Regions from separate parts of the Oceanisphaera sediminis genome, predicted to be linked through region 2. Evidence: predicted binding sites of a transcription regulator. Region 2 holds the regulator's gene; the other holds the start of a gene.
What was found. The regulator sigma-54, encoded in region 2, starts transcription at its own class of promoters, with help from an activator protein. The targets are predictions, from matches to a motif close to TGGCACNGTTTTNGCTT.

Region 1: ABD827_RS15745 (cytochrome ubiquinol oxidase subunit I) is a predicted target of sigma-54. The motif match lies at 2,243-2,259, and genes of this name have one in related genera.

The regions. Positions count from the first base shown of each region.
Region 1 is NZ_BAABDS010000043.1:67,580-71,973, forward strand. It holds gene ABD827_RS15740 (cytochrome d ubiquinol oxidase subunit II) at 1-658, opposite strand, end outside; gene ABD827_RS15745 (cytochrome ubiquinol oxidase subunit I) at 660-2,066, opposite strand; gene ABD827_RS15750 (sensor histidine kinase) at 2,389-4,257, shown strand; gene ABD827_RS15755 (sigma-54-dependent transcriptional regulator) at 4,251-4,394, shown strand, end outside.
Region 2 is NZ_BAABDS010000038.1:47,959-52,352, forward strand. It holds gene ABD827_RS12675 (HPr family phosphocarrier protein) at 17-292, opposite strand; gene rapZ (RNase adapter RapZ) at 285-1,145, opposite strand; gene ptsN (PTS IIA-like nitrogen regulatory protein PtsN) at 1,156-1,602, opposite strand; gene hpf (ribosome hibernation promoting factor) at 1,605-1,892, opposite strand; gene ABD827_RS12695 (RNA polymerase factor sigma-54) at 1,917-3,356, opposite strand; gene lptB (LPS export ABC transporter ATP-binding protein) at 3,406-4,131, opposite strand; gene lptA (lipopolysaccharide transport periplasmic protein LptA) at 4,134-4,394, opposite strand, start outside.

The DNA of each region.
Region 1 (4,394 bases), on a different contig from region 2:
CATCCAGCCAGCGCGCCCTTACCTCGGTGTTGGCGTACAGGGTCCACAGGCTGACGATCACCAGAATCGCCATGATGGTCAGCACCAGCTTGCGCCCCAAATGAGCAGAGCGCGCCATGATAGGTCCCCGGCTTTTCATCACCAGATAGCAGCAGGCCAGCAGCGCATAGGCCACCATCAGCGCAAAACCGGTGAACACGCTGAAGGGCGTCAGCCAGTCCAGTGCGCCCTGCTGACCCGCCTCCACACCTTGTACCACGGCGCCGAGAATAGCCCCCTGGCAAAAGGTGGCGACGGTAGAGCCGAGAAAGAAGGACTTGTCCCACCAGGGCTTGGAGCGATGCGACTTGAAACGGTACTCGAACGCCACGCCACGAAAGATAAGCCCGATCAGCATGATGATGATCGGCGTATACATGGTGGCCAGAATGCCCGAGTAAGCGGCGGGAAAGGCCGCAAACAGCACCACACCGCCAAACACCAACCAGGTTTCGTTGCCGTCCCACACGTGAGAGATGGAGCGCATCATATGATCGCGCTCGCCTTCGCTCCTGAACCAGGGGTAGAGGATGCCGAGGCCGAGGTCGAACCCGTCCAGCACCACGTACATCAGTACCGCAAAGCCCAGCAATAAATAATAAAACAGCGCCAGATCCATGTTAATTCTCCACCACGTCACGTTGCAGTTTCTTCACCCAAGCCAGGGCAAAGCCGGGCGCATTGACACCAATCATGTGCTGTTCAAGCCGCGTCATGTCCGGCGGCCCCTTGCGGATCAGCTTGGCCATGAAGTAGAGATAGACACACAGCAGCAGACTGTAGGTCAGCACAAACAGCGTCAGCGAGAACAGCACCCGCTCGGCCGGCAGTGGCGTCACCACTTCCATGGTGCGTACCAGGCCGTGCACCAGCCAGGGCTGACGGCCCACTTCCGCCACATACCAGCCGGCCAGGGTAGAGATAACGCCCGACGGGATCAGCAGCGTCATCAGCAGCAGAAAGGGTTTGCTCTCGAAACGACCACCCCGGCGACGCAACCACAAGCCCCACAGGGCGGCGCCGATCATCAGCACCCCCAGCCCCACCATGACGCGAAAGGAATAGAACACCAGCGGCACATAAGGCCTTTCGTCGGCGGGCACCGATTTCAGCCCCTGCAGCTCGCCATCCGGCTCGTGGGTCAGGATCAGCGAGGCCAGCTTGGGGATCCTGATTTCAAAATGGTTGGTCTCATTTTCCATGTCGGGCACCGCAAACAACAGCAGCGGGGCACCGGCTTCCGTCTCGGGCCAGATACCTTCCATCGCCGCCACCTTGACTGGCTGATGCTCTTTCACGTTGAGGCCGTGAAAATCACCCACCACCGCCTGCAGCGGCGCCAGCACCAGTGCCGCCCACAACGCCATCGACAGCCCCTTGCGGGCAAAGGCGAGATCCCGGTTTTTGCGCAGATACCAGGCACTGACGCCACCGATGACGAAGGTGGCGCTCAGCATGGCCGCCAGCAGCATGTGTGCCAGACGATAGGGCATGGAGGGATTGAAGATCACCTCCATCCAGCTGGCCACCTCGAAGCGACCGTCCACGATTTCATAACCTGCCGGGGTCTGCATCCAGGAATTGGCGGCGATAATCCAGAACGACGAAATCCAGGTACCCAGCGCCACCACGCAGGTAGCAAAGTAGTGCAGTTTTTCCCCGACCCGCTGCCAGCCGAACAGCATGACTCCGAGAAAACCGGCTTCCAGAAAGAAGGCGGTCAGCACCTCGTAGGCCAGCAGGGGCCCCAGTACCGGGCCGACCAGTTCGGAGAAACGAGAAAAGTTGGTGCCGAATTCGTACGACAGCACTATGCCGCTGACCACGCCCATGCCGAAGGTAATGGCGAAGGGCTTGATCCAGAATTTGGCCAGTTGAAAGTAGACCGGATTACGGGTTTTCAGCCACAAGCCTTCCCAGATGGCGATGGCAGTTGCCAGACCGATGGTGATGGCCGGAAAGATAATGTGAAAACTGACGGTAAAAGCGAATTGGATCCGCGACAGTATGGCAGCATCAAGTTCCATCTTGTTCCCTTAACGAGATTGAAAGCGGTTTATTACCGCCGGCAGGGTAGCCAAAAGTAGAACGATAAAAATGGCAGAAAATTCCAGTACCAAAGTAGTCATGTTCATAAAACGTTTCTCCAGGGTGGACTCCATCCGATTGGTTTACCCGAGGGTGAACCTGCTGTCGCTAGATAAAGCACGATACATGCCACAAATAAGAAAACCTGCACCCGCCTTGGCCTGGATCAAAAAAACGATGAATACTTGCCCCGACTGACAACCAGGTTTACAGTCTTTCCCCGTTAAAGTGTCAACGATGTTTACATGACGGGAACCCTGCATGGCGTTGGATCTGGCTTTTGAATTGATGATGTTGCTCACCGGCGGCTGTGCCCTGCTGGTGTCGGCCTGGCTGTTCTGGCGCGCGCGCCGCCAACGCAGCATGAAGGCGCTGGCCGGTTTCGGCGTCATGATGGCGCTGTGGTGCAGCGGTCATGTCGCGGTGTTTTATGGCTGGGAACGGCTGGGCAAGATGCTGATCCTGGCCAACCCGCTGATGCCCACCTTCTTCCTCGACTTCGCCATCGGCTTCGTCAATCAGGGGCTGGGCCGACGACCCTGGCTGGATAATCTGGCCCGCCGGCGTGGCCTCTTCTATGTGGCGGCCTTGCTGGTGCTCGGCATCAGCCTGGCGCTGGGCGGCGGCGACATCATTTCGTTCGGCCCCTTCAGCCATTACTTCGTGTTCAGCGGGGCCGGCTGGTTCAACATCATTTATACCATCGCCATCGGAATACTGGCGCACGCCCTGCTGTTGTGGGGCTGGCGTATCCATCGCGGTAACCGCCGCCGCTCCATCGCCGCCATGTTTGCCGCCGGCGCCTGGGGGCTTTGGCTTGCCACCAGCTTTATCTTCCCCTCGCTCGGCCTCTACTGGTATCCCTGGCCCATGCTGCTGCTGCCCACCTATGTGGTCTTGCTGGTGTATGGCGTGGTGCGCTACCAGATGCTGGAAGTGAACGCCTGGGCCAACCGCGCCCTGCTGTGGATACTGATGACGGCACTGGTGATGGGCCTGATTGCCCTGCTCAGCTCCATGGCCGGTCCGTTCGGCATGCAGGCGCTGGCCAATGTGCCCGAATGGCAGCTGTGGCTCTATTCCATGCTGTTGCTGATGCTGGCGCTGGCACTGTATCAACCGGTCAGCAAACTGGTAGAGCGGCTGATTTATCCCGGCAGCCGGCTTGACGAGCAACTGCTGGATACCTGGCTCAATCGCCTGGCAGAGCCCAGTCACTGGGCCGGGCTGAGCGCGGAGGCCGAGCAGTTGCTGGCCCGTCAGATGGGGCAGCCGGTGCAGGTACGGCTGTTACCGAATGAACAGCGGCCCCCTGTCGTTGAAGGTCCCTGCATTATCTGTCGCCACCAGAATCCGGGCTGGCAATCGCGGCTGCAGGGCTTTGAGGACGTCACGCCCGGACTGCGGCTGGCGGCCGAAGTGTTCGCCTCGCTGCTGACCACCCGCTGCAGCCTGCTGGAGCGATCGCTGCAACTGGCAGAAGCCGAGCGCAAGCGACTGTCGGAACAGCATCTGGTGGAGCTGGGCGGCTTGTCGGCGGCCATGGCGCACGAGCTGCGCAACCCGCTCAATATTATCTCCATGGCCTCCGCCGGGCTGGAAGCCGAACGCAAGGCCATGATCCAGACCCAGCTCAAGCGCGCCGATCGATTGATCTCGGACATGCTCGCCTACTCCGGCAACATCGGCGTGCAGCGTCAGTCGGTGCCGCTGCTGGCCATGCTGAACAGCCTGCGCCCCCAGTTCGACTGGCAGCACACCCGCTTCGAGTGCGTCCTGTCCGACGACGTTCGCCTGAATGCCGATGCCTATCGACTGCAACAGGTGCTGGTCAACCTGATCGACAATGCCCTGGCCTTCGTGCGCAATCAGCCGAATGGCGTGATCCGCATCGAGGCCGGTGACCAGCCCGGCATAGTCCGGGTGCACAACAACGGCCCGGCGGTTCCCGAAGACATGCTTAATCACCTGTTTCGTCCCTTCGTCGGCAAGCGCAGCGGCGGCAGTGGCCTGGGACTGTCTATCGTGCGCCGCATCATGGATGCCCACGGCGGCCGCATTCAACACCGCAGCGATATGGGCTGGCCGGTGACCTTTGAACTCTTTTTCCCCGAGGACAGCTCATGTTGAACCCACCCCGTATTCTGCTGATTGACGACGAGCCCGCCTTTCGCACCCTGAGCGCCCAGTGGTTGACCTCGGAAGGCTATGAGGTCAACACCGGCGCCAGCCTGGACGAACTGAGCGCCAAGTTGCCGCACTTCGAC
Region 2 (4,394 bases):
GAAGGCGATAGGGGAATTATTCTGATTCGTTGAAGCGGTCGGCGACCAGGCGGGAGACGGCGTTCATGGCTGCTTCTGCATCCGGCCCTTCGGCAACGACGCGAATGGCGTGCCCTTGGGCGGTTTCCAGCATCAGCAAGCCCATGACGCTGTTGGCCGGGGCCTGTTTTTCCTGGTTGCAAACGGTCACGGTGGCATCGAATTGCTGGGTTAACTGTACCAGCTGAATGGCGGCTCGGGCATGGAGCCCGAGCTTGTTGACGATTTGCAGATCCCGCTCGATTCTAGTCATGTTGCTTTTCCAGGGTCCGGTGGCGCAGTTGTACGCTTTTGCCCATTTGCCGGAATATCTGTGCGAGCTGCTCGACGATATACACGGATCTGTGCTTGCCACCGGTACAACCGATGGCGACGGTCACGTAACTGCGGTTGTTGCGTTCCAGGTGCGGCATCCAGGTGACCAGCAGGTTTTCAATCTGCCACAGGTATTTGGTGACCTCGGGCTGGCTGCTCAGGTAGCTGGCGACCGGCTCGTCCTGGCCGCTGAAAGGGCGCAACTCGGCTATCCAGTGGGGGTTGGGCAGAAAGCGGGCATCGAACACGAAATCCGCATCCTGAGAAATACCGTATTTGTAGCCGAAAGACTCGAATACCCAGTTCAGTTCCCGTTCCTTCTTGCCGAGAATACGGGCGCGGATAATTTCGCTCAGATCGTGAATACTGAGATCGGAAGTGTCGATACGCAGATCGGCGGTGGAAGACAGAGGCGCCAGCAGGTGGGTTTCCTGACGGATGGCTTCGTCCAGGGTCAGGCTGTGACGAGACAAGGGGTGCAGCCGGCGAGTGTCGCCGAAGCGACGGATCAGGGCGGCATTGTCCGCGTCGATAAAAATACTGGACAGGCTGACCCCTTCCATGGCGCCGATGTCGGCCAGACAGGCTTCCAGTTTGTCGGCACTGTCGGGCAGGTTGCGTACATCGATGCTGACCGCCACCTCACCGGGTTCGCGCCGACGCATCTGTACCAGCTCGGGCAGCAGCTCGACGGGCAGGTTGTCGACACAGTAATAACCCAGATCCTCGAGCACACGCAGGGCCACGGTTTTACCCGAGCCCGAACGACCACTGACGATCACCAGCTGCATATTGTTCTCCTCAGGAAGACACCATGATGTGATAGAGCTCGTCATCGCTGCCGGCCTGGCGCAACTGCTTGCAGACCTGTTTGTTGCTGAGCTTTTCGGCAATCAATGACAGCGTCTTGAGATGCTGCTTACATTCTTGTTCCGGTACCAGCAGGGCGAATACCAGGCCTACGGGCTGATTGTCAATGGCATCAAACTCCACCGGCTCGGCAAAGGTGAGTAGCACCGCCGTCGCCTGGTTGTCATTGCTGATACGGCCATGGGGAATGGCAATACCGTTGCCGATGCCGGTGCTGCCCATTTTTTCCCGGGCCAGCAGGCAGTCGAACAGCTGCTGGCTGCTGATATCGAGATGCAGGGCGGCCAGCTCGCTGATGATTTCGAGAGCTCGTTTTTTGCTCGTGCAGGGGACTGCACTGCGGGTGCAGTCCCTGCTCAGTATGTCGGCGACTTCCATGGTTATTTTTGCTTGAGCTTCTCTTTGTGTTTGATGATCTGGCGATCGAGCTTGTCGATCAAGCCATCGATGGCGGCGTACATGTCGTCATGTTGGGCGTTGGCAAAAATTTCACCGCCGCTGAGATGCATTTTGGCTTCGGCCACCTGCTGCAATTTTTCCAGGGTGAGGACGACGTGTACATTGGTGATGTTGTCGAAGTGACGCTCCAGTCGGGCAAACTTGCTGTTCACATAGTCACGCAGGGAATCGGTGACTTCTACATGGTGTCCAGTCAGATTTATTTGCATATCGTCTTCCTTCTAGATCTGCCTTTACATCAGGCGCTTACGCTGATTGGAAGGGGGGATGGCCAGCGACTCCCGGTACTTGGCGATGGTCCGCCTGGCCACCTGTATCCCCTGTTCGGCCAGCAACTGGGCAATTTTACTGTCGCTCAGTGGCTTGGCCGGGTTTTCCGCACCGACCAGTTTCCTGATCAGGGCGCGAATTGCCGTCGACGAACATTCTCCGCCACTGTCGGTACCCACATGGCTGGAGAAAAAATACTTCAGCTCGAACACCCCTCTGGGGGTATGCATGAATTTCTGCGTGGTCACTCGGGAGATGGTGGATTCGTGCATTTCCACCGCTTCGGCCACATCATTCAGCACCATCGGCTTCATGGCCTCGGGCCCGTACTCAAAGAATGCCTGTTGTTGTTCAACAATACAATTGGCAACCTTGAGCAAGGTCTCATTTCGGCTTTCCAGGCTCTTGATAAACCATTTGGCATCCTGCAAATGGTTACGAATAAACTGGCCGTCTTCACTGTTTCTGGGCTGGCGCGCCATGGCGGCGTAGGTCTGATTCAGCCGTACCTTGGGCATGGCGTCATGATTGAGTTCGGCAACCCAGACGTCCTGGCGTTTGGTCACCACCACATCCGGGATCACGTACTCGGAACTGCTCTGAATCACGCTGTTGCCGGGCCTGGGCTCCAGCTGCTGGATCAGGGCCAGCACATCCCTGAGTTCTTCTTCCTTCAGCCTGGTTTTACGTTGCAGGGTGCGATAGTCCCGGTTGCCGAGCAGATCCATGTGTTGCTCAAGCACCAGACGGGCCTCGTTCAGCCAGGGAGTGTCGGCGGGAAAGTGCTCGAGTTGAATGCGCAGGCATTCCTGCACGCTGCGGGCGGCGACGCCGACAGGGTCGAAGTGCTGAATGCGCTTCAACACCGCTTCCACCTCGTCTGCCTCGATTTCCTGGTCGCCACCGGAGACGGCGGCGAGGATATCTTCCAGATCCTGGGTCAGATAACCGGCGTCATCGATGGCGTCGATAATGGCCAGGGCGATGGCCTGATCGGTTTCACTAAAGGGGGTCAGCTGCATCTGCCACAGCAGGTAATCCTGCAGCGTTTCGGTGGTTTCTCCCTGATAGACGGTATCTTCCATTCCTTCGGGCAGGCCGCCGTTACCACTGCTGCCGGAGGAGGCGGTATAGATATCATCCCAATGAGTGTCCATCGGCAGTTCGTCGGACAGCTGGCTTTGCTCCATGGAGGTATCGGCAGCCATTTGCTCGTCGCTGCCACCGTCGGCCACTTCTATGCTGTCCGGCTCTTCCTGCTCCAGCAGGGGATTGTTTTCCAGGGCCAGCTGAATTTCCTGCTGCAGCTCCAGGCTCGACAGCTGCAGCAGGCGAATGGCCTGTTGCAGCTGGGGGGTCATGGTCAGTTGCTGCCCCAGACGTAACTGAAGAGTTGGCTTCATTGTAGAAAAGTCCTTCTATGTCAACCGCATGGGTCTTCAGCGGGCCAGCTCAGAGGCTGAATTGTTCACCAAGATAGACTTTCTTGACCTGCTCGTTCGCGAGTATTTCGGTCGGTGTGCCGGCGGCGATACGATGACCGTGGCTGACAATGTAGGCCCGTTCGCAGACATCGAGGGTCTCACGCACGTTATGGTCGGTAATCAGCACGCCCAGGCCGCGATCACGCAGGTGCAGGATGATTTTCTTGATATCGATCACCGAGATGGGATCGACCCCGGCGAAGGGCTCATCCAGCAGAATGAAACGCGGATCGGCCGCCAGCGCCCGGGCTATTTCCACCCGGCGGCGCTCGCCACCGGACAGGCTCATGCCGGCGCTGTCGCGGATATGAGTGATATTGAACTCTTCCAGCAACTGCTCCATTTTTTCGTCGCGGCCGGCGGCATCCAGATCCTGGCGGGTTTCGAGCACCGCCATCAGGTTGTCGGCCACGCTCAGGCGCCGAAAAATGGACGCTTCCTGGGGCAGGTAACCGATACCGGCCCGGGCTCGCACATGCATGGGCTCATGGCTGATGTCCTGTTCGTCGATGGTGATGCTGCCGGCATCGCGCTGTACCAGGCCCACTATCATGTAGAAGGAGGTGGTCTTGCCGGCGCCGTTGGGACCGAGCAGGCCGACGATCTGACCGGTGTTGACGGTCAGGCTGACATCGGCCACCACCTGGCGGCCCTTGTAACTTTTCTGCAGCCCGCGGGCTTTCAGTGTTGCCATGATCAGTTCTGCGTCTCTTTTTTATTTATGTCCTGCAGTTGTTCGGGCAGAAAAATGGTGGTGACGCGGTCTTTTCCGCCCTGGCTTTCGGCTTCCATCTGCTCCTTGTCGATATGGTAGCGGATTCGGTAGCCGGTCACGATATTGTCGTTTTGCGTGAGCTTCGCTTCCTTCAGCAGGGTGATGGTGCGTGCCTTCATATCGTAGTGGATTTCCCGGGCCTCGGCCTTGACCGGCTGGCCGCTGTCGAGCACCTGATAGTA